Regions from separate parts of the Arthrobacter sp. BC5 genome, predicted to be linked through region 3. Evidence: riboswitches for the same ligand, from Rfam matches in the RefSeq annotation. Region 3 holds a riboswitch; each other region holds the start of a gene.
The links. A riboswitch is a leader RNA that binds a small molecule or an ion and turns the genes downstream of it on or off. The one in region 3 is predicted to bind S-adenosylmethionine.
Positions count from the first base shown of each region.

Region 1: linked by a shared signal. The riboswitch ahead of AC1MFI_RS13245 (ABC transporter substrate-binding protein) and the one ahead of AC1MFI_RS07235 (ABC transporter substrate-binding protein) in region 3 are both predicted to bind S-adenosylmethionine.
Region 2: linked by a shared signal. The riboswitch ahead of AC1MFI_RS09670 (AmiS/UreI family transporter) and the one ahead of AC1MFI_RS07235 (ABC transporter substrate-binding protein) in region 3 are both predicted to bind S-adenosylmethionine.
Region 4: linked by a shared signal. The riboswitch ahead of AC1MFI_RS13975 (cobalamin-independent methionine synthase II family protein) and the one ahead of AC1MFI_RS07235 (ABC transporter substrate-binding protein) in region 3 are both predicted to bind S-adenosylmethionine.

Region 1 covers NZ_CM155273.1:2,829,676-2,836,806, reverse strand. The annotation lists gene AC1MFI_RS13265 (heavy metal translocating P-type ATPase) at 1-46, shown strand, start outside; gene AC1MFI_RS13260 (DUF4383 domain-containing protein) at 274-738, shown strand; gene AC1MFI_RS13255 (MFS transporter) at 877-2,043, opposite strand; gene AC1MFI_RS13250 (DUF1349 domain-containing protein) at 2,375-2,968, opposite strand; SAM riboswitch class IV at 3,109-3,236, shown strand; gene AC1MFI_RS13245 (ABC transporter substrate-binding protein) at 3,377-5,038, shown strand; gene AC1MFI_RS13240 (ABC transporter permease) at 5,039-5,971, shown strand; gene AC1MFI_RS13235 (ABC transporter permease) at 5,968-6,891, shown strand; gene AC1MFI_RS13230 (dipeptide ABC transporter ATP-binding protein) at 6,888-7,131, shown strand, end outside.
Region 2 covers NZ_CM155273.1:2,069,886-2,077,016, forward strand. The annotation lists gene AC1MFI_RS09655 (APC family permease) at 1-1,390, shown strand, start outside; gene AC1MFI_RS09660 (PhzF family phenazine biosynthesis protein) at 1,427-2,263, shown strand; gene AC1MFI_RS09665 (acyl-CoA dehydrogenase family protein) at 2,335-3,603, opposite strand; gene AC1MFI_RS09670 (AmiS/UreI family transporter) at 3,686-4,297, opposite strand; SAM riboswitch class IV at 4,334-4,447, opposite strand; gene AC1MFI_RS09675 (GNAT family N-acetyltransferase) at 4,579-5,001, opposite strand; gene ybaK (Cys-tRNA(Pro) deacylase) at 5,034-5,528, opposite strand; gene AC1MFI_RS09685 (hypothetical protein) at 5,546-5,872, opposite strand; gene AC1MFI_RS09690 (LacI family DNA-binding transcriptional regulator) at 6,293-7,131, shown strand, end outside.
Region 3 covers NZ_CM155273.1:1,558,501-1,565,631, reverse strand. The annotation lists gene AC1MFI_RS07255 (ABC transporter permease) at 1-362, shown strand, start outside; gene yjfF (galactofuranose ABC transporter, permease protein YjfF) at 362-1,375, shown strand; gene AC1MFI_RS07245 (aminodeoxychorismate lyase) at 1,584-2,462, shown strand; SAM riboswitch class IV at 2,571-2,688, shown strand; gene AC1MFI_RS07240 (hypothetical protein) at 2,722-2,853, opposite strand; gene AC1MFI_RS07235 (ABC transporter substrate-binding protein) at 2,852-3,766, shown strand; gene AC1MFI_RS07230 (amino acid ABC transporter permease) at 3,777-4,541, shown strand; gene AC1MFI_RS07225 (amino acid ABC transporter ATP-binding protein) at 4,538-5,275, shown strand; gene AC1MFI_RS07220 (energy-coupling factor transporter transmembrane component T family protein) at 5,315-6,112, opposite strand; gene AC1MFI_RS07215 (ABC transporter ATP-binding protein) at 6,109-7,131, opposite strand, start outside.
Region 4 covers NZ_CM155273.1:2,974,848-2,981,978, forward strand. The annotation lists gene AC1MFI_RS13940 (hypothetical protein) at 1-233, shown strand, start outside; gene AC1MFI_RS13945 (GAF and ANTAR domain-containing protein) at 540-1,313, shown strand; gene AC1MFI_RS13950 (YrhK family protein) at 1,489-1,752, shown strand; gene AC1MFI_RS13955 (hypothetical protein) at 1,775-2,554, opposite strand; gene AC1MFI_RS13960 (hypothetical protein) at 3,374-3,913, opposite strand; gene AC1MFI_RS13965 (DUF202 domain-containing protein) at 4,140-4,523, opposite strand; gene AC1MFI_RS13970 (YidH family protein) at 4,493-4,855, opposite strand; SAM riboswitch class I at 5,186-5,282, shown strand; gene AC1MFI_RS13975 (cobalamin-independent methionine synthase II family protein) at 5,293-6,531, shown strand; gene AC1MFI_RS13980 (MBL fold metallo-hydrolase) at 6,707-7,131, opposite strand, start outside.

The DNA of each region.
Region 1 (7,131 bases), 1.3 Mb from region 3:
GGGCGAGGCCGTGGACAGACCCGGCTCCCGGACGGACGCCAAGTAGGGACGTTGTCCCCTACTGGCGCCGGCGCCGTCGCCGCATCCTTGAATGCGTCGCACATCTTCGACGGACCATGCGTGATCACGGCATCGCAGACAGTCGGACGGAGCCGCGCGGGCCTGCGCCCACCGCGCCGCACGGACGCCCCCTGAGCGCTCCCGGCGATCAGGCCCTTCCGCCGAGTGGTGACACTCTTCCACATCACAACGATTCACGAAAGGGGACCGGTCATGTCCTCCTCCGCCCTTCACCACAACAGCTCACACACACGTTCCTGGGCCTCAGCATCCACGCTCGCCCTCGTCGCAGGCGGGCTGACGCTCCTGATCGGGGCACTCAGCCTCATCCCCGGGATCACCACGGACTACAGCACCCTGGCGTTCGCCGCCAACTCGTCCGCGCTGTTCCTCGGCATCTTCCAGACCAGCGTCCTCCTCAGCATCGTCTACGCCCTCGTGGGTGCAACAGGACTGCTCCTGTCCCGGCTGCCGATCGAAGCACGCTCCTACCTCGTCGGCGCAGGCGCGTTCTTCCTCGTCCTCTGGATCTACGGCCTCTTCGCGAATGCCGAGATGGTCGCCAACATCTTCTCCACCAATGCGGCCACCAGCTGGGCACACCTGGTGCTCGGCGTCGCGCTCGCAGCCGCCGGCGCCTTCGCCGCAGCGGACGACGAGGAGGTGAGGCACACGTAGGTCCTCACCTCACCTGCCCCACGGCACCTTGCAGAAGTCCCCGCCGGACCCACCTCGGCCGGGACTTCTGTTCCGGCTGCCGAGGTGGCGTCTTCGGGGAGCAGGTGCGCACTGCGACCACGGGCAGGGCGCCTGGAACTAAGGCCCGGTTCTGTCGGCGGTCGCCGCTGACGATCGGTGCAGCATCAGCGCGATACCGCTGAGCAGTGACACCGCGGCTGTCAGGACCAGGAGGGGCCCGAGGCCCAGTCCGGGGATCACGGCGCCGGCAAGGGCCGGCGCCGCGACCGAACTGACGGCTCCGACGACCAGGCAACCCGTGAATGCCGCGCCTGCCCGGCCGGGCACCAGCTCGGCTGTCCAGACGGCAAGCACCGCCGATCCTGCCATGTATCCCGCACCGAAGATACAGGCCGAAGCCGCCGTCGCGGCGAGGGAGTCGCTCCCCAGGCCGAGGAGCGCCATCGCTGCACCGACCGTGACGAGGCACAGCGCGGCGACGCGCGATGCGCCCACCCGTCGTGTCGCGGCCCCGGTCGCCACTCCCACCATGCCGGTCAACCCGATGGCCGCGTAGAGTGCCGGGACGGCTGCCGCCGGGAGGGGGCCGCTGCCCACGATGTCCGCAGCGTAGGTGAAGTAGATGACGACGACAGCGAAGTAGATCACGGAGTAGGCGGCCGGGACTCCCAGCGCTTTCGCCAGTGAGGAGGCACCACGCGGTCCGTCCCGGCGCGGATCAGGACGGGTCGGCGACACGAGGCGGAGGTTCACGATCGCGGCGGACACCGCGGCAAGGGCGATACCGGCCCACACCAGGCGCCATGAGCCCAGTGCTGCGAGGACGGCCAGGCCACCCAGGAGGACCAGTCCACCGCTGGTGCCGGTCGTGATGACAGCCAGCGTCCGTGACCGGCGTCCCGGGGGCACAGCACGGGTCACGATGTCGGAGTAGGGCGCCCAGACCCAGCCTCCCGCGCTGCCGGCCAGGACGACGCCGACCGCGAGGAGCCATGGGGACTGCGCAAGTGTCACGAGCACCGCTCCCAGGACACCGCATGCTCCACCCACAGTTGTCGGAGCGCGCGAACCGCGGCGAGCAGCCAGCGGCCCGGCGAGCAGCAGACCGGCCAGGTAGCCTGCGAACGTCGCACTGGCGATGAGGCCGAGCACCAGTTCGGAGAGCCCCAGGTCCTGCCGGATGCCGGGCAGCGTCAGACCGTAGGCGTAGCGGGCCATCCCGAAGGCGACCCCGACCACCGCCGCTCCGGCCAGGCCTATCCGGCCGCCCGCCGAGAGCTTCATGGAAAACCACCTCGTCCTGCCTCGTTCGTCCGAGCGACTGCCCGCCTCACCCGCCCCGCGTCCCGACGCGCTCGGCCCGGGCGCACACAGGGCACCGGCGTGCGGCGGCGGGCGCGCGGAGAACCGCTCATACCCTCCGCCCTAGCCTACGGGCCACCCCGACAGCCCCTCCAGGCCCAGGGATGACACCGGACGCCCCCGGCGAACGACGACTATGCTCGCGCCATGGAGCAGCAACTGCACTTCATCACCGTCGCCACCCTGGACCCGGACCTCGGCCGGTCCTTCTACCACGGGCTGGGCTGGCCCCCGGTACGGCGGCAGTGGCTCCCTACCTGTGCAGCGCGGCGTCGGCTTCCCCCTGTGCCCAGCCGGTGAAGGTCACCGTCAGGCCCGCTCGTGTGGGTGAGCAGCAATAGGGACCCGCCGAGACCTCCAGGTCGGGTTCGAGAGGCACGACGCGGACGAGGCGGAATGCCTCCCCCGACCTGCGAGCGCGGATCGTGACGGCGTCGCCGCTCCTGCTCATGCGTACCGTCACCTCATGCCCACCCCACTCGGGCACCGGGGCGACCGACCAGTCGGACACGGGATCCGTCACCACGGCACCCACCTGGGAGACGCCGTCGGACACCTCCACTCCGGCCTTGATCCAGTGCTCCGCACTGCCGTGCAGATAGACGCCGGCCTGATCGAACTGCTCCCGGTAGTCGAGCAGGAACGAGACCTCGAGAGCGGTGTCCTGAGGGAAGGGTGCCAGCAGGGCGTGAGCGCTGGCATGGACGAAGCCGTACGACGTCCTCCGCCAGGCGTCGCTCCCCTCCACGGCCGTCACGAGCAGGCGACCGCCGTCCACCGCGGCGTCTGCCGGCGGGTTGAGCCACGAGCCGGTGGTCCAGGGCGAAGCCGCACGGGGAGAGATCATCGAATGCCTTTCTGGGCTGGATGCGTGGACCCCCATCCGCGATCCGGACTGTGGCGGCCCGATGGGGAGAATTCGCAATACCCGGTCATATTACTTCTTATTGGCGCGACTGCCGGATTGCCTGCCTATAGTGAATTCAGCTTCAAGAGATGCGGCCGCCAAGCTCCGACTAGGCCGTGCACCAACCCCATGTTCCTGGGTGGTTCGGATGACGAAGCGGCCTCCGCCTTGGCACTTCGTGCTGGTCCGGCGCGGGCAAGAGCACTCCGAAAGGCACTCCCCGTGAGCTGTAGCACCCTCCCCCTCCCCTAGCAGAGCCTGCGCGTCCAGCGCATCCTGTTGTTCTCTGTCCCCTTTTCCGGTGAATTCTGCTGTGCGCGGCGCCGGACCCCTTCCAAGGAATTCTCCATGAATGCATCCGTAATTCGTCCTGCCCGAAATCACCGCCGATTCCGCGACCTCACCGCGTTATCGGCCGTCGCCCTGGTGTCCCTTGTCAGCGGCTGCGCCGGTCCGGCCGCTTCCTCCTCGGTGACCGGTGACGAGCCGGTGGACGGCGGCATCCTGAACGTGTCGATCTCGGCCGAACCCGGCTGCCTCGACGGCCACGGGATCTCGGCCACGCAGCAGCAGTTCCTCGGCCGGCTGATCTACGACAACATCGTGACGCTCGACGAGAACGGGGAGATCGCTCCCTACCTCGCCGACTCCTGGGACATCTCGGAGGACGGCAAGACCTACACGTTCCACCTCAAGGAGGGAGTGACCTTCAGCGACGGCTCGCCCTGGAACGCCGAGGTGCTGGGCCAGAACCTGGAGCACATGCGGGATCCGGCCACGAAGTCCCCCCTCGCGGCTGCGTACATCGCCCCGTACGTGGACGGCGCCGTCATCGACGAGTACACCTTCGAAGCCCACCTCGCCTATCCCTACACTCCGTTCCTCTACACCCTGGCGCAGTCGTGGCTCGGCATGAACTCGGGCAAGGCGATCACCGAAGCCCCCGAGACGCTCTGCCAGGAGCCGATCGGCACGGGGCCGTTCACGGTCGCGGACTACAAGCCCGGCCAGAGCATCAGCTACACCAAGCGCGCCGGCTACGACTGGGCGCCTGAGTGGCTCGAGGGCGACGGCGAGGCCCACCTCGACGGCGTGGAGGTCACCCTCGTCAGCGAGCCGGTGATCCGGCACCAGTCGCTCGTCTCGGGCCAGTACGACCTCACCGAGAACCTCGCACCGCAGAACGCGGCCGCCGTCCAGGCCGATCCGAACTTCACCTACGAGAACCTGCCGCGTACGGGCAGCCCGTATGTCCTGAGCTTCAATCTCAACCGCGCGCCCTTCGACGATCTGGCGGTCCGCCAGGCATTCGCCGCGTCCGTCGACACGGAGGCCGTCACCGACAGCCTCGGCTTCGACACCTACACCCCGATCGACAGCTTCCTGTCGAAGGAGAGCAAGTACTACGACCCGTCGACCGAAGGAACGCTCACCCACGATCCCGAGCGGGCGAACAAGCTGCTGGACGACGCCGGCTGGTCCACGCGTGACAGCGAGGGGTTCCGCACCAAGGACGGTCAGCGGCTCGTGGTCGAGGTGCCGGCGGTGGAGAGCTCGACCCCGAGCCCCCTGCTGGTCCAGCTGCAGGGCGAAGCCCGGAAGGCGGGCTTCGACCTCCAGATCATCCAGCTCCCACAGGCGCAGCTCTCCGAGCGGCGCTACGCCGGCGACTACGACGCGCTGGCGGGCGTATGGCACACGAACACGACCGACGTCCTCTTCATCCGATACCACTCCTCGGAGATCACCGGAGAGCGCATCGGGCAGAACTCGTCCTACGTCAACGACCCGGCCCTCGACGAACTGCTCCTCACGGCCCGTGAAGCCGGCGACGGCCCCGAGGCGGCCGAGGCGTACTCCAAGGCCCAGCACCGCCTCCTCGAGATCGTTCCGGGCGTCCCCCTCTACGAGAACCCGAGCCAGTTCGCCTACGCCAACGCCGTCCAGGACGTCGCGGTGGACACCTCCCACCCCGTGCCCGTGCTGACCTACGCCTGGAAGGCGGAGTAGGTGGCGGTCCTCCGGCGCATCGTCACACGCCTGGCCGTCGGGATCGGAGTCCTCTGGGGCGCTGCCACGCTGACCTTCCTCGCGGTCTACCTGATCCCGGGTGACACCGCCCTCCTGATCCTCGGCGGTCCCGACGCGCGGCCCACCGCCGAGACCCTGGCGCAGGTCCGCGTCGACTACCTGCTCGACCAGCCGTTCATCGTCCAGTACGGCAGCTATCTCGGGAACCTGCTGCAGGGGGACCTGGGGCAGTCCTACCGCCTGCGCCTCCCGGTGACGGACGCCATCGGCCAGCAGATCGGTGCGACGGCGGCGCTCGCAGGCGCCGCCGTCGGAATCGCCCTGCCCCTGACCCTCGCGGTCGCCGTCCTCTCTGCGCAGCGGGCGAACTGGATCCGGTCGACCGTCTCCGGTATCGAGGTGGTGTTCGCGGCGACGCCGACCTTCATCATCGGCTTCGCCCTGCTGATCGTCTTCTCCTTCACCCTCCGATGGTTCCCCATCGGCGGCAACCAGGGCACGGCGGCCCTGGTCCTCCCGGCACTCACGCTCGCCCTCGCGATCTTCGGGACCCTGTCCCAGGTCCTGCGGAACGAACTCGAGGACGTGCTGGAGCAGCCGTTCGTCCTCACGGCACGGTCCCGCGGCATGCGGGACCTCCCGGTACGGATCCGCCATGCGCTGCGGCACGCCGCCATCCCCGTCATGACCATGTCGGGCTTCGTCGTCGCGGCGCTCCTCGGCGGGTCGGTCGTCGTCGAGACGCTCTTCAGCCGACAGGGCATCGGCTCGCTCACGCTGGCCTCGGTCTACAACAAGGACCTGCCCGTCATCATCGGGATCGTGCTCCTCTCGGCCGCGGTCTACGTGGTCGTCAACCTGGTGATCGACCTCCTCTACACGCTCATCGATCCGAAAGTGGTGACAGCATGAGCCTCGCCTCCCGCACCTCCCCACCCGCCGTCGCGACCCTCGCCACCGCCCTGGGCGGCCCCCCGGTGGCACCGGCGGTCACGACCGGCCGGACGCCCCGGGCGCGACGCCGGCCCCGCATCCGCCCGGGCATCCTGCTGGCCTCCGCCTTCCTCCTGTGGCTGTCAGCGGCGGTCCTGGTCCCCGGCCTTCTCGCCCCGGGCGATCCCAACGCGGTGAACCCGGCCAGGAGCTTCGAGGCGCCGAGTGCCGCGGCCTGGTTCGGCACGGACGATTCCGGCGCCGACAACTACACGCGCATCGTCCACGGTGCCGCCACCTCCCTGTACATCGGCATCGGCGCGACGGCGATCGGGGTCGTCGGCGGCACGGCGATCGGCCTCCTCGCCGGCCTCAACGGACGCCTGGTCGAGGCCTCCGTGATGAGATTCCTCGACGTCACGCTCGCCATCCCGGAGATCCTGCTCGCACTGGTGGTCATCGGCATCATCGGTGGAGGCACCGAGAACGCCATCCTCGCCATCGGCGCCGGGAGCATCGCCTACTACGCCCGCATCACGAGGGCGCAGACGCACCTCGTCAGGCGGTCCGGCTACGTCGAGGCCGCGCGCACGCTGGGGCTGCCCGCCTGGCGGGTCCTCCTCATACACATCGTGCCGAACGTCGTCAAGCCCGTGCTGGTCCTGGCCACGATCGGCGTCGGATCGGCCATCGGCGCCGGCGCCTCCCTGAGCTTCCTGGGACTCGGTACCCCTCCCCCGGCACCCGAATGGGGAGCGATGCTCTCGGCCGGCCGCAACTTCATCTCGAACGCGGCCTGGATGATCACCTTCCCCGCGGCGTTCCTCGTCGCCACCGTCCTGTCCATCACCGTCATCGGCCGCGAGCTCAGGCGCCGCGCCGAGGGGAGGATCGCATGAGCTCCGCGCCCGCCGTCACCCACCAGCCCGCCGCGCCGTCGCCGGCGGCCACGCCCGTCGTCGAACTCGAAGGCCTCACGGTCGAATTCGGCCGCGGCAGCCACCGGCGGGAGGTCGTCCGGGACGTGACCCTGTCCATCCGGCCGGGCGAGTGCCTGGCTCTCGTCGGCGAGTCGGGATCCGGCAAGTCCGTGACCGCCAGGACCCTGGTGGGACTGACGGGACCCGGCGCCCACGTCC
Region 2 (7,131 bases), 510 kb from region 3:
GGTCCTCGGACCGAAGCTGCTCCTCCTGTTCATCGTCGGCGACATCCTGGGTGCAGGCGTGTACGCCGTCACCGGGACCATGGCCGGGACGGTCGGCGGGCTGGTGTGGCTCCCGTTCCTGCTGGCCTTCATCGTGGCGACGATGACCGCGTTCTCGTACCTCGAACTCGTGACGCAGTATCCGCAGGCGGCCGGTGCCGCCCTCTACACCCACAAGGCGTTCGGCATCCACTTCGTCACCTTCCTGGTGGCGTTCGCCGTCGTCTGCTCCGGCATCACCAGCGCCGCCACGTCCGCCAACGTCCTGGCCCAGAACCTCTTCGGCGGGCTGGAGGTCAACGGCTGGATGGACATGCCGGGGCAGGGCGTGATCACCGCCGTCGCGCTCGGCTTCATGCTGCTGCTGGCCGTCATCAACCTGCGCGGTGTCGGCGAGAGCGTGAAGTTCAACGTGGTGCTGACGCTCGTCGAGGTGGCGGCACTGTGCATCGTGATCGGCGTCGGCTTCTTCGTGATGGCGCAGGGCGACGGCAACGTGGGCCAGGTCTTCGTGTTCACGGACTACCAGGACAAGGGCATGTTCCTCGCGGTGACCGCCGCGACCTCGATCGCGTTCTTCGCCATGGTGGGCTTCGAGGACTCCGTGAACATGGTCGAGGAGACCCGGAACCCCGAGCGCATCTTCCCGCGCACCATGCTCACCGGCCTCGGGATCGCCGTGATCTTCTACATGCTGGTCGCGATCTCGGTGGTCACGGTGCTGAGCCCTACGGAGCTGGAGGGCATCAGGGAGGCCGAGGGTGCAGCCCTGCTCGAAGTGGTGCACAAGGGGTCACCCGATTTCCCGATCGACAGGATCTTCCCGTTCCTGGCCGTCTTCGCCGTCGCGAACACCGCACTGATCAACATGCTGATGGCGAGCCGGTTGATCTACGGCATGGCCCGGCAGGGCGTCCTGCCCCGTCCGCTCGGCAAGGTCCTCCCGGTGCGCTGCACTCCCTGGGCCGGCATCGCCTTCTCGACGATCCTCGCCCTCGGCCTGATCCTCTATGTGACCAGCGATCCGGAGAGCAACATCGTGGCCAACCTCTCGGGCACCACGGCCTTCCTGCTCCTGTGCGTCTTCACCGTGGTGAACGTCGCCTGCGTGGTGCTGCGACGCAAGCGGGACGTCAACCGCAAGGTCTTCTTCACATCCCCCGGGCCGCTCCCCATCGTGGCCGCGGTGCTGTGCGCATTCCTCGCCGGGCCGTGGGTGGGGCGCGACGCCGTCCAGTACCAGATCGCAGGCGGCCTGATGGTGATCGGCGTGGTCCTGTGGTTCGTCACCTGGCTGATCAACCGGAGGACCAACACCCGCGCCGGGGACCTGACGGCGATGGACGGCTGACCGAGCCCTGCGCAGGGACGCTATAGCATCGCCCACATGGAGATTCTTCGCTACGCAGCGTTCACGGACCGCGCCGAGGGTGGAAACCCTGCCGGAGTGGTGCTCGACTCCGACGGCCTGACGCCGCACGAGATGCAGTCCATCGCAGCCCGGCTCGGGTACGCGGAGAGCGCCTTCCTCTCCCGCCGCTCCCCGGGTGGTGCGACTGTCCGCTACTTCGCGCCCGAGGCCGAGATCCCGTTCTGCGGCCATGCGACGATCGCCACCGGCGTCGCGCTCGCCGAGCGCGGGGGAGTCGGGACGCTGGCCCTGTCGACGCCGGTGGGTCCGCTCGAGCTCAGGACCGAGCGGGTGGGCGATCGCGTCGTCGCCTCCCTCGTCACGGTCGAGCCGTGGGTCGACGGCATCGGCGACGACGTCCGCGCGGAGCTCCTGCGGCACCTCCGCCTCGGCGAGGAGGAGGTGTCGGCGGACCTGCCCGTGATGCTGTCCTTCGCCGGCAACATCCATCCGATCGTGCCCGTGCGCGACGCCGCCGTCCTGCGGAGCCTCGACTACGACTACGAGGGGCTGAAGCACCTGATGTCCGAGCGGGGGTGGGGCGCGACGATCGCCGTCGTGCACCGGCTCGGTCGGGATGTCTTCGAAGCGCGCAACCCCTTCCCGCCCGGCGGGGTGCGCGAGGATCCCGCCACGGGCTCGGCCGCGGCGTCTCTCGGCGCCTACCTGCGTGCGCGGGGCGAGGTCACGCCGCCGGCCACCCTCACCGTGCACCAGGGGGCCGACGTCGGGCGCCCGTCGGTCATCACGGTGCTCATACCCGAGAGCGGTGGCATGACGGTCTCCGGCGGAGCGGTCCGGATCCCCGACTAGGTGGGCGCACAGGATCGCCGGCGGGCGCCTGCGTGCAGGACTACGAGCACGCGCCGTCCGGTTCCCGGCGGTCAGCCCCCGGTCGAGGCCCCCGGCGCCGCCGCCTTCGGCGCGGATCCGATGGACCAGACCCGCGGGGGCACCGCACCGTTGACCGAGTGGTCACCGATGATCCTCGCCTTGAAGACCCACGGATTGTGGTTTGCGGCGGTACGTGCGTTCCGCCAGTGACGGTCGAAGTTCTTCGCCGTACTGACCCCGGACGCCGCGAGCGCGTTGAAGACGTCCGACGTCGCCCGGGTGGCGAGCGCCGACAGGATCACCTGGGCCTTCGCGGTCTCGAGCTCGGCGACGTCGTTGCGCCGCTCGTCCTCGACCTCGTCGTCGAGGAAAGCGCCCTCGTACGCATGCTGCAGGGCCCTCGCAGCCCGCTCTACCGTCGCGTCGGCCGCGTACGCTGCCGCGGACACCTCGCCGATGACCTGCAGGATCTGCGGGTCGGCCGCGAACGACGACGCATTGCCGTGGCTGAAGATGCGCGTGCGGTTCCGTACCTCCTGAGCGACGTCCCGTTCCGCGGCCGTGATGGTGCCGGCGAGCACGGCGAGCAGCACCGCCTGGTAGAACGCCGTCTGGTACTTGAACCGCGTGTCGAAGTCGATCACGTTCTCGGCGTCCACCCCTGCCCCGTCGAAGGTCGACGTCCCTGAGCCGGTTGTCTGCTGGCCGAAGCCGTCCCAGTCGTCCGCGTGCGTGACGCCGGGCTGGTGGGTGCTGACCACGGCGATCACCTTCACCCCGTTGTCGGTGCGCTGGGCGAAGGTGTCGATCCAGTCCGCGAAGATGCTGCCGGTCGAGTAGTACTTGGTGCCGGTGATGCGGAAGCCGCCGTCGTTCCTGTCCGGGTCCGGGCTGACCTTCGTGATGACGTCGCCGATCGTCACACCGCCCACCTCCGTCCACGAGTTGCCGACCGTCTCGCCGTCCACGAAGCGCTTGAGCCACGTCTCGCGCTGCCGTCCGGTCGAGACGAGGCGGTCCTCCACGAAGGCGAAGTGTGCGCGCAGGGCCTGCGGGATGTTGGAGTCCGCAGCTGCGAGCTCGGTGAGCAGCCGGAACAGCTGGGGCAGGGATGCTCCGAAGCCGCCGTCGGCCACCGGCACCCTGAGGGCGCCGAAGCCGGCCTCGATGAGTGACCGGATCTCCGGTCGGGGCAGCTCGTGGTCGCGTTCCCGGCGGGAGGCGCCCTCGGCGATCCTCGCGAAGAGGGGACGGAAGCGGGCGGCCAGGAGTTCGTAGTCCGCGTCGGCGGTAGGAGGAGTGTGCGTCAGGGTGGTCATGATGGACCTTTCCGGGAGGGATGGCGACGGATGGGGACGGAGAGGACAGGTGGAGGGCGCAGGTGGGCGGAACGGTGGAGTATCAGGCGGAGACCGGGACGCGGGGTACGACGGCGGGTGCGGGACGCGTACTGATCGCTGCGGCCGCGACGAACAGGACCCCCAGCGCCGCGGCGGCCGCGATGACCGAGGACCCACCGCTCGGCCAGGCACCGTTCAGGCCGAGGACCGCCGGGATCACCGTGCTGGCCGTCCCCACGAGGATCGCGCTCCAGCCCGTGATCCGGGTGAGACGGGCTGCGCCGCGGGCGAGCAACAGGAAGAAGAGCGCCCAGAGCACCGCCCAGCTGAGCCACAGCACCGAACTGAGGGGATCGCTGCCGGCCGACGTGCCGGCGAAGACGAGGGCCAGCACGGCGACGAACCCGCAGAACCAGCCGACGCCGGCGGATCCGAGGCCGGCCACCGAGCTCAGGCCCACGTACAGGTAGGTGAGTCCGAAGAGGACGATCCCGCCGGCCGAACCGGCGGTGCCGGGCCCACCGGCCGACGCGATGAGCAGCGCGACGACCAGTTGCAGTGTGCCGATGGCGAGGTTGAAGAAACCGGAATCGCGTGGCGTCACCCGGCCCAGGAGAGTGAGGCCGTTGATCAGGAGGGCTGCACCGGAGAGCAGGAGGCAGATGTACGACATGGGTGTCCCATCGACGGGACGCGGACCCGCAGGTACGCGCCGTGCTTGCCCCGAAGCGGTCCGTACGGGGCCTGATCCTCACCTGGGGCACCCCACCACGGAGGGGGTTGCCGCCCGACGAGCCAGGGCTTCGCGTCGGGACTCTTGATCTGTGGTGCCCACACTAGGTGGTCCAGGGGGCCGGGGACAGGGATGCGACGGCGGATAACGCCCAGTGACGCCCGGTGACGCCCAACGACCTTCCGTTGTCGGACCCGGCAGCGGGCGACGCGGAGGTCAGGTCACGGCCGGTAGCCGAAGGCCGCCAGTCCGAGGTCGGGGTGGGCCTGGAAGCCCAGCGAACGATAGAACGGGTGCGACCGCGCCCCGTCCTCGGAACCGTCCGCGTCGGTACTGAGTGCCACGAACATGCAGTGGCCGTAGCGCGAACGGACCTCGTGCATCAGGGCACGGCCGACCCCACGGCGCTGCGCCCCGGGGTGCACGAGGATGTCCTGGACGTAGCAGATGGACTCTCCGTCCGAGACGGTGCGTGCGAGGCCGAGGAGGCTGCCGTCCTCGTCCCGCGCGACAAGAACGAGGTGTGATCCGGCAAGGCTGCGCCGTAGCCTGTCGGGATCGCGGGTGTAGGCGGTCCACCCGACCGATTCGTACAGGGCGAGCGCTTCCGCAAGGGGCGGGATCTGCCCGGCGATGATGTCCACCTCGCCCACCCTAGCCGCTGGCCCCGACTGCCCTACGGTGCGGCGATAGGAGCCGTCAGTGCCTTCGTGGCGGTGATCAGGTCACCGGGCGCCAGCTCGATGTCCAGCCCTCGCAGGCCTCCGGACACGAAGACCGTGGGGTGGTCGAGGGCGGTCGCGTCGAGAACCACGGGGGAGGGCCGGCGCTGCCCGATCGGGGAGATGCCGCCCAGGACGTACCCGGTCTTCCGCTGGGCGACGGCGGGATCGGCCATCGTCGCCTTCCTTCCGCCGAGCGCGGCCGCCAGGGCCTTCAGGTCCAGGGTTCCGCTGACCGGGACGACGGCGGCCACGAGCGAACCGTCGACGCTGGTCATGAGCGTCTTGAAGACCCGCGCGGGTGCCACTCCCAGCGCGGCGGCGGCCTCCAGCCCATAGCTCGAGACGCCGTCCTGGTGCTGGTAGGGCCGGGCGGTGAACGGGATTCCGGCTGCCGAGAGGGCGGCGAGCGCGGGGGTGCTGCGGGATCCTGTGGGTTTCCTGCCCACGGCACCTCCTCGGGGTATCACGACACCGAAGCGACGTCCCTGACCGCCACGGGATCCAACTCGGGGCGGCCCCAGGCTCCGGCGAAGTCGCAGGACAGGATGAACTCGGCCATGGTCGGGCCCGTCAGGACGAGCCCTTCGACGTAATCTACGCCGTCGTGCTGTACCGGTTCCACTCCGCGGGACTGGAGGGCCTCGAGCAGGACATCGGTGTCCAGGGCGTCTTCAGCCCGGAGGGAGCACCAGTACACGTACAGGCCTCCCACCTCGTCGAGGGTTGCATACGAGCCGTCGCCGGTGACGGTGGTGCAGTCGTGGAGGAAATTCTCGAGGTGCTGCGTCATGGTGTGTGTTCCTTTGCAGTGTCGGGAGCGGTGTCGGGAGCGGTGCCGTCGAAGGACCGGCCGGCAGGGGGATGTCCGGCTCGGCGCGATCGGCAGGCAGTGCACGCTGCGCTTGATCCGCGTCAGCCTGCGGGGATGGCAGGGGAGGGCGGAGGCGTCAGGACGCCGCGGGAGTGTGCTCGGGTAGGTCGTGCGGGCGGGACGGGAATCCGGCCGGCCGGGGCTGTGGAAGAAGGGCTTCCTGGTTGTTCATGGTGCACGCTCCCTCTCGGGGATGGTGCTCTGCTTTTGGGTACCCGGCGGACGAGCCAGGGTAACGAAGAGAAGAACCGAAGACAGCCGCCTTCTTCTAGACAACTACCCCCCACCCTACGCTTTTTCCGCCCGGCCGGCGCGGGGAGGCTCCGCTACAGTACAGATATGCCCTCGATCCGCACCCGGAACCGCCGGGCGACCATCAATGACGTGGCGACGGCCGCCGGCCTCTCGCGCGGCACGGTATCGCGGGTCGTCAACGGTGAGAGGTACGTGTCCGACGAGGCGAAGACCGCCGTCGAGGAAGCCATCGCCCGTGTCGGCTACGTGCGCAATTCGGCCGCCCGGAACCTGGTCACCCAGGAGTCCCGGGCCATCGCCCTGATCATCCACGAACCCCACTCGCTGCTGTTCGAGGACCCGAACATCGGGTCCATCCTCCTCGGCGCCAATGCGGTCCTCTCGAAGGCCGACTACCAGCTCGTCTCCCTCATCATCGACTCGGACCGCGACAGCCGACGGGTGGCCGACTACCTCCGCGGCGGGCTCGTGGACGGAGCGGTGATCGTCTCCGCACGGGCCTCCGACCCGATCGCTTCCGCCGTGCGGGACATCGGCGTCCCCGCAGCCTTCGTGGGACACCCGCCGGGGACGCCGGACCTGCCCTACGTCGCCATCGACAACGCCGCTGCCGCACGTGCCATCACCCAGCGTCTCGTGGAGACCGGACGACGGCGGATCGGCATGATCGCCAGCGCGATGGACCGCGATTCGGGGCACGACCGCTTCACCGGCTTCCGCGAAGCGCTGGGCGAGCGCTTCGACGCCTCATTGGTGGTCGAGTACCCGCTGTACACCTATGCTGCCGGGCTCGAGGGCATGCAGGAACTGCTGCACCGCTGCCCCGAGATCGACGGCGTCTTCGCCGCGTCGGACGCCGTCGCGGCCGGAGCCATGACCGCGCTGCAGGAATCCGGCCGCAAGGTGCCCGACGACGTCGGGAT
Region 3 (7,131 bases):
ACGTCTTCAGCGGGCTGTGCGCAGCCGTCGCCGGACTGATGATCAGTTCGAATGTCACGGCTGCGGATGCCAACAACGCCGGCCTCTACATCGAGATGGACGCCATCCTCGCCGTCGTCATCGGCGGCACCTCGCTGGCCGGCGGGCGGTACAGCCTCGTGGGAACCCTCATCGGGGCGCTGATCATCCAGACCCTCACGACCACCGTCTACACCCTGGGCATTCCCCCCGAAGTGACCCTCGTGTTCAAGGCGCTCGTCGTCATCATCGTCTGCCTCCTCCAGTCCAGCAAGGCCCGAGCCCTCCTCGGGCAACGCAAACGCCCCGTGACCGAGCAGTCCGACGTGAAGGTGGCCATCTGATGTCGGTCCTCACCCGCACCCCGGCGCCCCTGAACCGCCCTCGGATCAGCCGCCTCCAGGGCAAGGCGCGCTATGCGCCGGCACTGGCCACGACCGGCCTGTTCCTCGCGATGTTCGCCGCGGGCGCGGTCATGTATCCGGGTTTCCTCTCGGGACAGGTGTTCCTCAACCTCCTGATCGACAACACCTTCCTGATCGTCCTCGCCGTCGGGATGACGTTCGTGATCCTCACCGGCGGGATCGACCTCTCCGTCGGCTCGGTCGTCGCCCTCTCGATGATGATTGCGGCGGCCCTCCTCCAGGCCGGCTGGAACCCGATGGCCGTCATCGCCCTCGTGCTCCTCACCGGCGCGACCTTCGGCCTGCTCATGGGGCTGGTCATCCAGGTCTTCGAGATCCAACCGTTCATCGTCACCCTCGCCGGGCTGTTCCTCGCGCGCGGGCTCTGCTACGTCATCAGCGTCGATTCGATCACCGTGACCGATCCCTTCTTCACGGCGATGGCCCAGGCGAGGATTCCGCTGGCCGACACGCTCTTCATCTCACCCGGCGTCGTGATTGCGCTGGTCGTCATCGCGCTCGCCTTCTACGTCCTGCACCAGACCCGGTTCGGCCGGACCGTGTACGCCATCGGCGGTGGGGAGTCCTCAGCCCTGCTGATGGGACTGGCCGTCCCGAGGACGAAGGTCCTCGTCTACGGGATCAGCGGCCTGTGCTCGGCGATCGCGGGTATCCTCTTCTCGTTCTACAGCCTCTCCGGCTACAGCCTGGCGGCGACCGGCCTGGAACTGGACGCCATCGCCGCGGTGGTGGTGGGCGGTACGCTGCTCACCGGCGGATACGGCTACGTCCTCGGCTCCCTTGCCGGGGTGCTCATCCTCGGCATCGTCCAGACGTTCATCTCCTACGAGGGCACCTTGAGCTCCTGGTGGACGCGGATCGTGATCGGCGCCCTGCTCCTCGCCTTCATCCTGCTGCAGAAGCTCTTCTCCCGGAAGGCCAGGCTCACCTGACGGCTCAGGCGGAGCGGCCGGCCCTTCATCAGCACGGGGCCGGCGGGGCAACCGCCGCCGGGATCCCATAGGCCCGGCGTGCTGTCGGGGGCGCGATACCCCGGCAGCACGCCGATGATCACGCGCCGCAGGTCCTCCACCCGTCGGGCCGGACCTGCAGCCTCCGACCGCCCGGCCCGAGAAGAATGGCAACGGATACGCTGGTGCCATGACTGTTCTCGTGTTCCTCGACCCGGCCCACGACGACGGCAAGGTCGTCGACGCCTCGCAGCCGCAACTGATGGCCACCGACCTCGGTGCCACGCGCGGGGACGGCATCTTCGAATCGCTGCTGGCCGTCGGCGGAGCTCCCCGGAAGGAGCAGGCGCACCTCGCACGGCTCGCGTCGTCGGCCGCTGCCCTCGATCTGGTGGTGCCCGGGGCGGAGGCCTGGAGCCGCGCCATCCGCACCGGGCTGCGGGAGTTCGCGGCGGCCGAGCCGGACCACGGCAACGCCGTCGTGAAGCTGATCGCCACGCGTGGAGTGGAGGGCGCGGGACATGCGACGGCCTGGGTCCAGGTGGCGCCCGTTCCGGCGTCGACCCTCGCACAGCGCGACGCCGGCCTGAAGGTCCTGTTCCTCGAGCGTGGGTACGACAGCACCGTTGGACAACGCGCGCCCTGGCTGCTGATGGGCGCCAAGACCCTCTCCTACGCCGTCAACATGGCGGCCATCCGCCATGCGAAGGCGCACGGCGCGGACGACGTCATCTTCACATCCTCCGACGGCAAGGTCCTGGAAGGACCGACGTCCACCGTGCTCCTCGCCTACGATCGCGACGGGCAGAAGACGCTCCTCACACCGCAACTGGAGAGCGGCATCCTGGCGGGCACGTCCCAGAGCGCTCTCTTCGCAGCGGCGAAGGAGCAGGGGTGGGAGCTCGGCTACGGTCCGCTCGAACCGCACCACCTGCTCGACGCCGACGCCGTCTGGCTGATCTCGAGCATCCGGCTCCTCGCACCCGTCCTCTCGCTCGACGGCCAGGACCTGCGCACGTCGGCCGCGCTCACCGCCGAACTCACCGAGCTCGTGGACCGATTCGTGTAATCTCCGCCACAAAATGGCCGCATAAAGGCCCTCTACGGCGTCAAACGCCGATTTTCACCCGTTGCCGTTTTGACCGGGTGCTTCACCCTGCCCTAGCGTTTTTCCTGAAATCAAGAGTTCCAGCCCTCGGCCCTGGCCGGCTGGACAGCAACCCTCTCCCGTAGTGGGGTGCTCCAGGTGAAGATTCGGCCGCCGGGACCAGTCCCCCGGTTGGCAAGTACGGCGTCGTGCGGTGTCCCGGGATTGCTGGGTAGCCACATCACAACGCGCAGCCCAGAACAGCGAGCGTGTCACCCAGCAGCCAGCAGCCTCCTTCCGTGCCGTCGACCGGCACCTCCGAAAACCCCTCACCTGTGCGCCCGGAATCCGGGCCGGTATCGAAGGACATCATGACCATCTCCCGTAAGGTCCTCGCGGCATTCGCCGTACCCCTCCTCGCCCTGACCGTCTCCTGCGGCAGCTCCAGCAGCGAGCCCACCGAGACCACCGACGCCCTGGCCGGCAGCGACCAGCAGTCGCTGGACCAGTACACCACCGAGGACAGCACGCCGATCGACGAGATCGACACCTCGAAGCTCGGTCTCATCACGGAGGGCACGCTGCGTGTCGGCACCCTCTCGGACGCCCCTCCGAACATCTTCATCGAGAACGGCGTCTTCACGGGCTACGACAACGAGTTGCTGCGCGCCATCGGCGACGAGCTCGGCCTCGAGGTCGAGTTCGCCTCCACCGACTTCTCGGCGCTGCTGGCGCAGGTGCAGAACAAGCAGTTCGACGTCGGGTCCTCCTCGATCTCCACCACCGAGGCCCGCCGCGGGAACGTCGGCTTCACCAACGGCTACGACTTCGGCTACATGGCCGTCGTCGCCAAGAACGGCTCCACGGTCACGGGCTTCGACTCGCTGTCCGAGAGCACCCGCATCGGCGTGGTGCAGGGCACCGTGCAGGACGACTACGTCACCAACACCCTGGGCCTCGAGCCCGTGCGCTTCGCCGACTACAACACGGTGTACGCCAACGTGAAGAACGGCCAGGTGGACGCGTGGGTGGCGCCGTCCCAGCAGGCCACCGGCCAGGTTAAGGAGGGCGACGACACCGCGATCGCCGAGACCATCATCAACACGGAGAACTTCACCGCCTACGCCGTGAACAGCGAGAACCAGCCCCTGATCGACGCCCTGAACGCGGGCCTCGACGCCGTGGTCGAGGACGGCACGTGGTCCGAGCTCACCAAGGAGTGGTACCCGGACCGCGAGATGCCCACCGACTGGAAGCCCGGCAGCAAAGCCGTGGAAGTAAAGTAGCCGACCCTCCATGAATGCCCTTGAACAGCTCGCGCAGACCTTCTTCGACTGGGAGGCGATGGCCGCCGTCCTGCCGGAGCTCCTCGCGGTCGGCCTGCGGAACACCCTGATCCTCGCGATCGCGTCCGGAATCATCGGGACGGTCCTCGGCATGGTCCTCGCGATCATGGGGATCTCCCGCAACCGGCTGCTCCGCTGGGCGGCGCGCATCTACACGGACATCTTCCGTGGGGTGCCCGCCGTCGTGATCATCCTGCTCATCGGCATCGGACTCAGCCCGATCTACCGCGAGGCCACCGGCAGCACGAGCCCGTTCCCCATGGGGATCCTCGCGCTGTCGCTCATGGCGGCGGCCTACATCGGCGAGATCTTCCGCTCCGGCATCCAGAGCGTGGAGAAGGGACAGCTGGAGGCCTCGCGCGCCCTGGGCTTCAGCTACCGCTCGTCGATGCAGCTCGTGGTGGTCCCCCAGGGCGTGCGGCGCGTGCTGCCCGCCCTGGTGAACCAGTTCATCGCGCTGATCAAGGAATCCTCGCTCATCTACTTCCTCGGGCTGCTCACCAGCGAACGTGAACTGTTCCGGATCGGGAACGATGCGGCCAGCAACACGGGCAACCTCTCGCCGCTCATCGCCTCCGCCGTGCTGTACCTGTGCCTCACGATCCCGCTGACCCACCTGGTCAACTACATCGACAACAGGTTGCGGACGGGCAAGCGGGAGAAGCCGGAACCGGACGAACTGGCCGCGAAGATCGGCGAAGGAGCCAAGGCGTGAAGACCATCGATTCGGGAACCCTGACCGGCAGGGACCTCCACCTGTCCTTCGGGACCAATCACGTGCTGCGCGGCATCGACCTGCACGTGGAGCAGGGCACGACGGCGTCGGTCATCGGCCCGTCCGGGTCCGGCAAGTCCACGCTCCTGCGTGTCCTCAACCGGCTGATCGAACCGGACAGGGGGGACATCCTGCTCGACGGCCGGTCCGTGCTGAAGGACAACCCGGACGAGCTGCGCCGCCGCATCGGCATGGTGTTCCAGCAGTTCAACCTCTTCCCCCACAAGACCGTGGTGGACAACGTCTCCCTGGCGCTGCGGAAGCTCCGGAAGATGTCCGCGGACGAGGCCCGGGAGAAGGCGCTGGCGCAGCTGGACCTGGTGGGGCTGAAGCACAAGGCCGACGTGCGGCCCGGCAACCTCTCGGGCGGCCAGCAGCAGCGCGTCGCGATCGCCCGGGCGCTGGCGATGGACCCCGAGGTCATGTTCTTCGACGAGGCCACGTCCGCCCTGGACCCGGAACTCGTCAAGGGCGTCCTCGCCCTCATGGCCGATCTGGCCTCGGCGGGCATGACGATGGTCGTCGTCACCCACGAGATGGGCTTCTCCCGCAACGTCTCCGACACCGTGACGTTCATGGACGGCGGCGTGGTCGTGGAATCCGGTCCTCCGGCCGCGATCTTCGACGACGCGCAGACGCCGCGCCTGAGGTCCTTCCTCGCGGACGTGCTGTAGCAACCCGCTGCACCAGCGCTGTCACGGCGGTCGCCCCGGTCAGGACAGGATGAAATTCCAGGTCCCGGCCAGGACGGCCGCCGTCACTGCGCTTGCAGCGATCAGGAGCCCGACGACGGCGACGCCGGCGTCGAGCGGGGAGAAGGTGCTCGTCCGCGCCCACGTGCGCGTTCCCCCGCCGAACCCGCGCGCCTCCATCGCGGTCGCGAGCCGTGTGGCGCGCCGGATGGCCTGCACGATGAGCCCGAAGGACTGCCCCAGCAGGTTCCGGGTGCGGGCGACGACGGACCCGTCCGATCCGATGCCCCGGGCGTGGCGCGCGAGCCCGAGCGTCTCCCACTGCTCCACCAGCAGGCCGACGAGCCTCAGCGATGCCAGGCCGCCGAGCACGAAGCGGTGCGGCAGGTGCAGTTTCTGCGCGAGGGCATCGGCCAGGTCCGTGGGGTCGGTGGTGAGGAGGATGAAGATGCCCGGCAGCGCGAGCGCCAGGCCCCTCAGCCCGACGGCGATCCCCGCGGCCACCGATCCCTCGGTGAAGAGGAACGGCCCGACGTCGAGCAGGACCCCGCCGCTCTTCTCCGCCAGCAGGGCGGTCCCGTAGGCGCCGACCACGGCGGCGATCAGCAGGGGCCAGATACGCCGCGCGAGGCCCACCACACTGATGCCCAGCAGCGGCATGAGGGCCAGCTCCGAGGTGAGCACCACCGCGGCACTGACCCAGTCGATGCTCGCCATCAGGGCGAACGTGATGACGGTGGCGGCGAACAGCTTGGACACCGGATTGGCCCGCACGAGCGTCCTCCCGGTCAGGACCGGGGTCAGGTGGTCGCTGCTCATCGGGACACCAGCCGTCCCGCTCCACCGATGATGTGAAGCGATGCTCCGCCGAGCGCGGCGATGAAGTCCGCGTCGTGCGTCACGGAGAGGACGGCCACGCCGTCGTCGATCAGTTCGCGCAGCAGGGTGACCAGTTCGGCCCAGGTCCCGGCGTCCTGGCCGAAGGTGGGCTCGTCCAGGATGAGGATGCGCGGGGCCGTGGCGAGCATCGTCGCGACCGACAGGCGGCGCTTCTCCCCGCCGGACAGCGTGAACGGATTGGCCTTGAGCAGATGGGTGAGCCGGAGCCGCTCGGCCAGCTCGGCGATGCGGCGCGGGTCCACGCTCCCGCTGACCCTCCTCGGACCGAACTCGAGTTCCTCCGCGACGCTCGCCGTGAGGAACTGGTGCTCGGGCTCCTGGAAGACCGTTCCGACGCGCTGCACGAGCTGGGAGGAACGCCAGCGGAACGGGTTCCTTCCGGCGTCCCCGGCGAGCCGGGCGGACGCCTCGAGGGTCCCTGCGCGCGGGCGGAGGAGGCCGCCGAGCGTGAGCGCCGCCGTCGACTTCCCCGCACCGTTCGGCCCGGTGATGCTCAGGGCCTCCGCAGCGCGCACCTCGAGCCCGAGGCCCTCCACGGCGGCCGGCCCGTGCTTCGTCCTTGCCACGGCCAGGCCGTGCGCCGAGAGGAGCACCTCCGCACCGCCGCCGGGCATTCGCCCGCCCACGGGGGGCCGCAGCCCCGGGACCCATACGCCCGCCGCAGCGAGCCGGCTTCGCGTCTCCTCCCGGCCGAGCACGGTTGCCGGGGCACCGTCCGCGAGGACGCCGCCCTCGGCATCGAGCACGATCACGCGATCGACGACATCGGCCCACACCGCCACACGGTGCTCCACGACCACGAGCGTCGACCCCGTACGCTCGAGGACCCGGGCGACGGCGTCGCGCACCTCCAGCACGCCGTCGGGGTCGAGGTTCGCGGTGGGTTCGTCGAGCAGGAGCAAGCCGGGTTCCATGGCGAGCACGGAGGCGAGCGCGAG
Region 4 (7,131 bases), 1.4 Mb from region 3:
CCGGGACAGACACTCACCTGTTGCCCGGCACCCAAGCGTTGAACATGCTTGACCGGTCCCAGAAGGGCCGGCATGCCAACGCCTCGACCTTCCGGTGGCGCGGCGTCGGCCGCGCCCAGTTCCGCGCCCAGTCCGTCGAGCTGCGCATAGCCCTCCTCGAGCACGGATGGAACGAACCGATTATCCGGCCCCTGCTCGCCGGCATCGACCCCGAAGCCCCAACCCTGTTCTAGGGCTTCCCTAATCTGCACTATCAAGGTTGCTCGCCGTACATAGCTTCCGGACACGGCTCACGGAACACGACTACCGCTCCGGATGCAGCTACTTCTGGAAGTCCTACGGACGGTCGTTAATGGACGGCGAAGTTCCACCCCCGTCACCGCTTCGACGATGGACTGCCTACGCTCACGTGCCATTCGGCCGCCCACGCTGAGCCACCCCCGCTTGGGTGCCCGAGTAGGCTGATGGTTCAGGATCTGTGCTGGGCACACCTATAAGTGGCGAACGAATCTATTCAATAGGACGGCGGGGTGCCCCCGATGACAAGCGAAGCAACGCAGGACGGGCAGGGCATGCTTGGCGGCAGCGAGATTCCTGGGGATATTGCCAACCAGCTCAGTGACCTGGCTCGGACCCTGCAGGCTGAGTCCGACACCGAATCCATCCTTCAGGACATCGTTGGCACAGCGGTCCGGTTGATTCCGCACGCTGCCGAGGCCTCCATCAGCCTGGTCAAGGCACGCAGGACCGCCGAATCACGCGCCGCGTCCAGCGACCTTCCCCGCGACGTCGACGCCGTCCAGACCGAGACACGACAAGGCCCATGCCTGGACGCGGCTTACAAGGAGCAGATCGTCCGGGTTCCCAATCTCAGTGAGGAAACCCGGTGGCCAAAATTCTCCCAGCGCGCCTGGGCCCTCGGTGCGCGCAGCATGCTCTCCTTCCAACTGTTCGTCGAGGGTGACAACCTGGGTGCCCTGAACGTCTACGGGGACGACGTGGACGTGTTCGATGAGGAGTCCGAGCAGGTAGGGCTCCTCGTGGCCGCGCATGCGGCCGTCGCGTTCGCGGACTCCCAGGAAATCAAGGAACTCAACGACGCACTGGCGAACCGGGACCTCATCGGCCAGGCCAAAGGCATTCTCATGGAGCGGCACAAGATCAGCGCGCACCAGGCCTTCACCCTGCTGAGCACGGTAAGCGCAAACACGAACATCAAGCTCATCCGGATCGCGGAAGATCTGGCCACCAGCGGAGAACTCGTCACGAAAACGAAAACGAGGACGAGGACGAGGACGAAACCAGGTAGCTGAACCTCCTTGCGCCCCATCGTGCCGCACCGGTAACCGGGCTCGACTTGGGACATGACTGTGCCAGGGCCGCCGGCAGCCCTGATGAACCTGTCCACCCTGGTGCGAACCAGACAGCACTAGGTGTTACAGCCTCCCTCCGGGAGGCCCGAGCTGTTCCTCGATGAAGAAGGTTTTCGTGGGTAAGGATCTTGTGCCGCTGGGCGGACGCGAGCTCGTCCTACACAACAGGTACGAGGTCCTGTCGATCGTCAACGACATACTGGTGGCGCTCTGGTTCATCATCGGCAGCATCCTCTTCTTCCAGGAGAGCACGACGACGGCGGGAACATGGCTGTTCCTGATCGGTTCGATCGAACTCCTGATCCGGCCGGTGATCCGCTTGTCCCGGAACGTTCACCTGCGCACGGTGACCCGCACTCGGAACAGCAACGACTTCTGATACGACCCTGGTGGTGGGCTGATCAGGCGCTGAGGGCTGTGACTGTGGTGAGCAGCACGGCGTAGAGCACGAGGCCAATGGTGAACCACAGGAAGCTTGAGTTCCGGTTCGAGGGCAGCTCTTCCTTGAAGACGTTCAGCAGGATGGAGCCGCCCAGTGCGCCGGTGAGCAGTGCCACGACCAGCGTGCTGTTGGGTGCGAAGAGCGCATCCAGTACCCACCCCGCCAGGAGCGCGGCGGCGAGGACGATCCGCCCTGAACGCCGGAACCTCTGCCCGTAGTGTTCTTCCAGGCCCCGGTCGGTCAGGACGAAGTGAAGGCCCATGGCAACAGTGAAGAGCAGGGCAAACAGGATACCGGTTTGGAACCGCAGGGCCATCGTGTAGGTGATCAGGATGTTGTACACGACGAATGATCCGAGGTGGAGCCAGTACGCGGCATTGGAGGGAGTGCTTCTCCTGCCATCCCGGAGACCCTGACGGGACGCCATGCGCTCCAGCCCGTAGAAGACGGTGAAGCCGGCCAGGGCCACCACGAAGATCCCGAGGTCAAGAAGCGGTGTCACGGTAACGGCGTTCTCCAGCGCCTCACCGATCGCCTCATTACCCTCTGCGATGTCCGGAAGGAGGTGAAGGAAGACATACGCGACGGCGAGACCGCCGGCGAAGGAGCCGGTGTAGCGCTCAGGGACGAGCGGAAGTTTTCGGATGCGCGGTGCCAACAGGTGCAGCACCGCGAGCACCACCGTCAGGACGAAGGCGCCCAGGACGCTCTGCCCGATCGTCAGATCCATTTGCGCCACGTCATGTGCAGCCACTGTCCCGAGGGTAATCTCCCCGATATCGTCGCGGATTGTTTAGGGATCGGGTGTCTCTGATTCGCCATTATTGGTCTTTTGTCTCGTGTTCTTGGTCCTGAAGGGGCTATTTGCCTTACCTGCTGAGCTTCTGGTGCTCGCTTAGAGCAGTCGAGACACGCGTCCCCTTGTTTATCAGTAGGCTTATCTTTCAAAGCTCCCAAGGGTTCAGGCGCCGGGTCAAGCCAAAACAGGTCCTGCGCGGACGGTCGTCATGTGGCAAGCTCCGCGCACAGGACGGTCGCTTTGGGGGCGGCGGATCTTCGTTCACCTGAGAAGTTTGAGGGGCCCGAAGGTCAGGCGCGGCTGCCGGTGTCGGGCGCTAAAAGGAAAGCGGGACGGCGCAGGCGAGAGCCATCCTCACAGATCCACACACGATGGCTAGGAGCATGTCGCTGCTGTGAAGGTCACTGGTGCGGCTCCAGCACGGTGTGTGCTTCTCTGCTCGATCGGTGGTGAAGCGAGCCCTGGCCAGCTTTTCACAGGGCGTATTGCCCCCAATGCTCCTTCGCGGGCGGGGGAGAGAACCTGGTGCCCCGGTGTACTAGTGCGGATGGGTCATCCACCTGTGGTCGGGTGGAGCCCGAAGGGTGGAGCTCAAAGCCGTCCACCTGTGGTTGAGCCATAAGTTGTAGGGTTCTGCTGTTAGAGGACTGCTTGTTCCTGTTGTGGAACTCCCGGTACAGTGGGCGTTGCAACGGGCAGTAGCCCCGCGAAGTTAGCCTGGCAGTCTTCCGGATGGTATGACGAGCCAGGCTCGCGCATTTAAAGCCTGCGCACCTGGCCGATGAGCGGTTCCGCCTCAGCTCTCCAGGGTCCACCTTTCTGGAAGCACCACGCGACGGCGTCTGCGACCCACAGCAGGGGTTCTTCGGTGCGGCGCATATGCCTGTATTCCAGTGTGGTGTTGCCGCGGGTTTTCAGTTCGGCGTGGATGATCCGCCGGTCGGCTGCTGCGAGGGAGTCGTCCTGCTCGAGCACGAGGCGTTCTGCTTCGACGTCACACAGGTCCTGGATCAGGGCTCCCAGGCAGGCGGGTCGGGCGACCTTGTCGGGCTGGCCATCAACGATGTACACGACGGTCTTCACCCCGGTTCGGGCCGCGCCTTTGAGGAACGCCCGCCTGGTTGCGTCCCTCTCACTGTTGAAGTGCACCGAGGAGCTGCCCTTGTACCGCAGGCTCCTGATCGCGGAACGCGTTGCGGTAACGTCCGCCGGCGAGATGACCGCGGCCGCGATGTAGTAGGTGCCTGCCTTGGACTCGTCCACGAACACGTGGGAGCGGCGCGGCAGATCCAAAGGCATGGATCGACCCTACCGGCGCCCGACCTCACTTCCCCGACGGGGAGGGGTGAGAGGTGTCTGATCCTGTCCACTCGAACTAGGACCACAAGACGCTTGGGCTGGCCACGGACTGGAGTGGGTGCAGTTTGTCGGCTCTCGACCGGGTTCACAATTCCGATCCCTGCTCGCCGAAAATGCCTTCCAGCTGAGCAGTCATTCCCTGATCGTTGGATCGAGCGTTCTGTGCCTAGGCAGGGGCGAGACTAATGGCGAGAGCGACTGCGCCAACGCCCAGCAGTGCGACGCAAGCGGCGAGAACAAGCAATGGCCATGCCCCGAACGGCATGTGCGGCGTCTGAAACTGATCACGGCGGAAAGCCCGATAACGTCGCTGGGATGTAGTCCACATCAGTCCCGCTCCGATGACCCCTATCAGACCCATACCCGCCCAGAGCGGATTGCCGAGTAGTTCCGGCAGCAACCGGAAGGCCACCAGTGAACTCAGTGCAACCGACAGTGCTGTTCGCCTCCACGCCAGTGCCGTTCGCTCCGCGGGCAGACCAGCATCGAGGAGATCAGAACCTTCCTCCGAGTTCGGGCTCACGCCAACACAGTCCCGATGATGACGCACACTCCGGCAGCGCAAATCAGGACGGTAATGATGAGTCCCGCGATCGAGCTGGGGAGGGAGCGTTTTTGGCGCAGCGCCTGCTCGGTACCCAGCCAGCCAAACCATGCTTGAACTGGGGCTAGAACCCCGGCAGTGAGCAGCAGGAACGAGGCCGTCAGACGGAACCCGGGGTGAAGGCCGAGCCCGAACACCTCGAGAGCTACCCCTCCGGCGATCAGGGCCAGGGCCGTGCGGATCCATGCAAGGAACGTTCGCTCATTGGCCAGGGTGAAGCGGGGGTCTGGGTCTTCGCCAACGCTGAAGAGCTTCCGCGGAAAGCGTTGATCACTCATGTAAATCTCTCCAAACGGGTCGGCTCAGGCTTCGATCCTATGAGCGAGACAAGGTGGTCAACGACACGTGAACGAGCCTCGTCGGGCGCACCGCGGGGGAATCAATTGTCGGCGGCAGTACCCCGGTAGGCCTCGTCCCTGTTCGCGGTTGCCAGGTGCAGATCACTGCGTTTCGAGGCCGGCCATCAAATCCCGGCTTGTTACGGGCAGCATTTTTGAGCAGGAGGGTCGAGTCGTCCATGATGGTGCACAGCCCCTCCGATTGGTGCTCAGCCTTTTGGCTGTGGAGGGGACGTGCCTGCGTCACCGGTGGATTTAGAGCCCTAAGCCACACCATCCAGAGCAGCTGAGAGACCTGCCTCCATGACGCTGCAGCTTCCCCCGGATTCCTTGTCCGGAAAGGTGCTAATGGCAGGACCGATGGAAAGGAAAGCATCATGACACTCGATCGCATCTCCACCAGCCACGCCGGCTCGCTGCCGCGCACACCGGAACTGATCGCCGCCAACGCCGCCCGCACCTTTGCCGAGGACGGGTTCACCCTGGAACGGACACCCGAATTCGAAGGACTGCTCACGACTGCCGTGGTGGACCTCGTCCAACGCCAGAAGGAGTTCGGGATCACGATCCCGGGCGATGGCGAGTACGGCAAGGCGATGTCCAACCCGGTCGATTACGGAGCCTGGTGGACCTACAGCTTCCAGCGCACCGCCGGCCTGGAACTGACGGACTTCAATCCGATCCTCGCCGAGCCCGTCCGTAGCGAGCCCGGCGCCATCCGGCTGACCTCGTTCGCCGACCGGCGTGACTGGACCCGCTTCGCGGCGGCCTACCAGGATCCCGAGAGCGGCATCCAGATCGGCAAGAACGCCACGGCCTTTCCGTCCGCAACCGGGCCGATCTCGTACACCGGGCGTGCTGCACTGGCCAGCGACATCACGAACCTCAAAGCGGGGTTGGGCGCTGCGGGCATTCCGACAGGATTCATCACGGCCCTCTCACCCGGGTCCGCGAGCAGGATCGGCAACGACTACTACGCCACGGAGGAGGAGTTCATCTACGCCTGGGCCGATGTCCTGCGCGAGGAGTACAAGGCCATCGTCGAAGCAGGCCTGATCGTGCAGATCGACGATCCGTCCATCGCGGAGAACTGGGACCAGATCAACCCCGAACCCTCCATCGAGGACTACCAGAAGTTCACCCGGATCCGGGTCGAGGCGCTGAACTATGCGCTGCGGGGACTACCCGAGGAACAGGTCCGGTTCCACGTCTGCTGGGGATCCTGGCACGGCCCGCACACCACGGACATCGAGTTTCGCCACATCGTGGACCTTGTACTGGGCATCAACGCCGGTTCGTACTCCTTCGAGGCAGCCAACGCCCGCCACGAACACGAATGGACCCTCTGGCAGGACGTCGACCTTCCCGCCGGGAAGGTGCTGGTTCCCGGCGTCGTCTCCCACGCGACCAACGTCGTCGAGCACCCTGAACTGGTCGCCCAGCGCATCGAGCGCTTCGCCGCACTCGTAGGTCGGGAGAATGTCGTGGCCTCCACCGACTGCGGGCTGGGCGGAAGGATCCACCCGCAGATCGCCGCCGCCAAACTCGAGTCCCTGGGGCGCGGCGCGCAGATCGCAACGGAGCGGCTCTTCGCCCGCTCCTCGACATCGATCTAGCCGCCCGCACAGAGCAAGGCAAAGGACGAGGCAGGGGATAAGGCCGCGGACAAGGCTGAGGACAAGTAGGGGAAACACCAACGGGACGGCACATCGATGATGTGTCGTCCCGTTGGATTTGAAGCGTCTGCTTCAGAGGAGACAGCTACCGCTATCAGAAGCGGTGGGCTGCTGGTCAGTTGGTGAGCGCGGTTTCCTGTGCCTGTGTTTGCTGCCAGGTGTTCCAGCCGAGGTAACTGCCGTCGAGTTCGACGACGTCGTAGCCCGCCCGGCGGAGGGCACTGGCAGCGACGGAGTTCCGCAAGCCGCTCTGGCAGTAGGTGACGATCGTCCCTTCGGTGGGGACTTCGTCGAGGTGCCACATGACCCGCCCGCCGTTGAGCTGGTGAGCCCCGGGGACGTGGCCGGCGCTGTGCTCGGTGCGGTTGCGGACGTCGAGGATCATCGCGGCGTCGACCTCTGCGAGGTCTTCGGGCTGCACGAGGGCGGGCGTGGTGGTGGGCAGCCCGTCGATGCTGGTGACGTACCCGGCGACATTGTCGATGCCGACGCGGACGAGGTGGTCCCAGATCTCCTGCGCGTGGTCCTGACTGGCGGCCA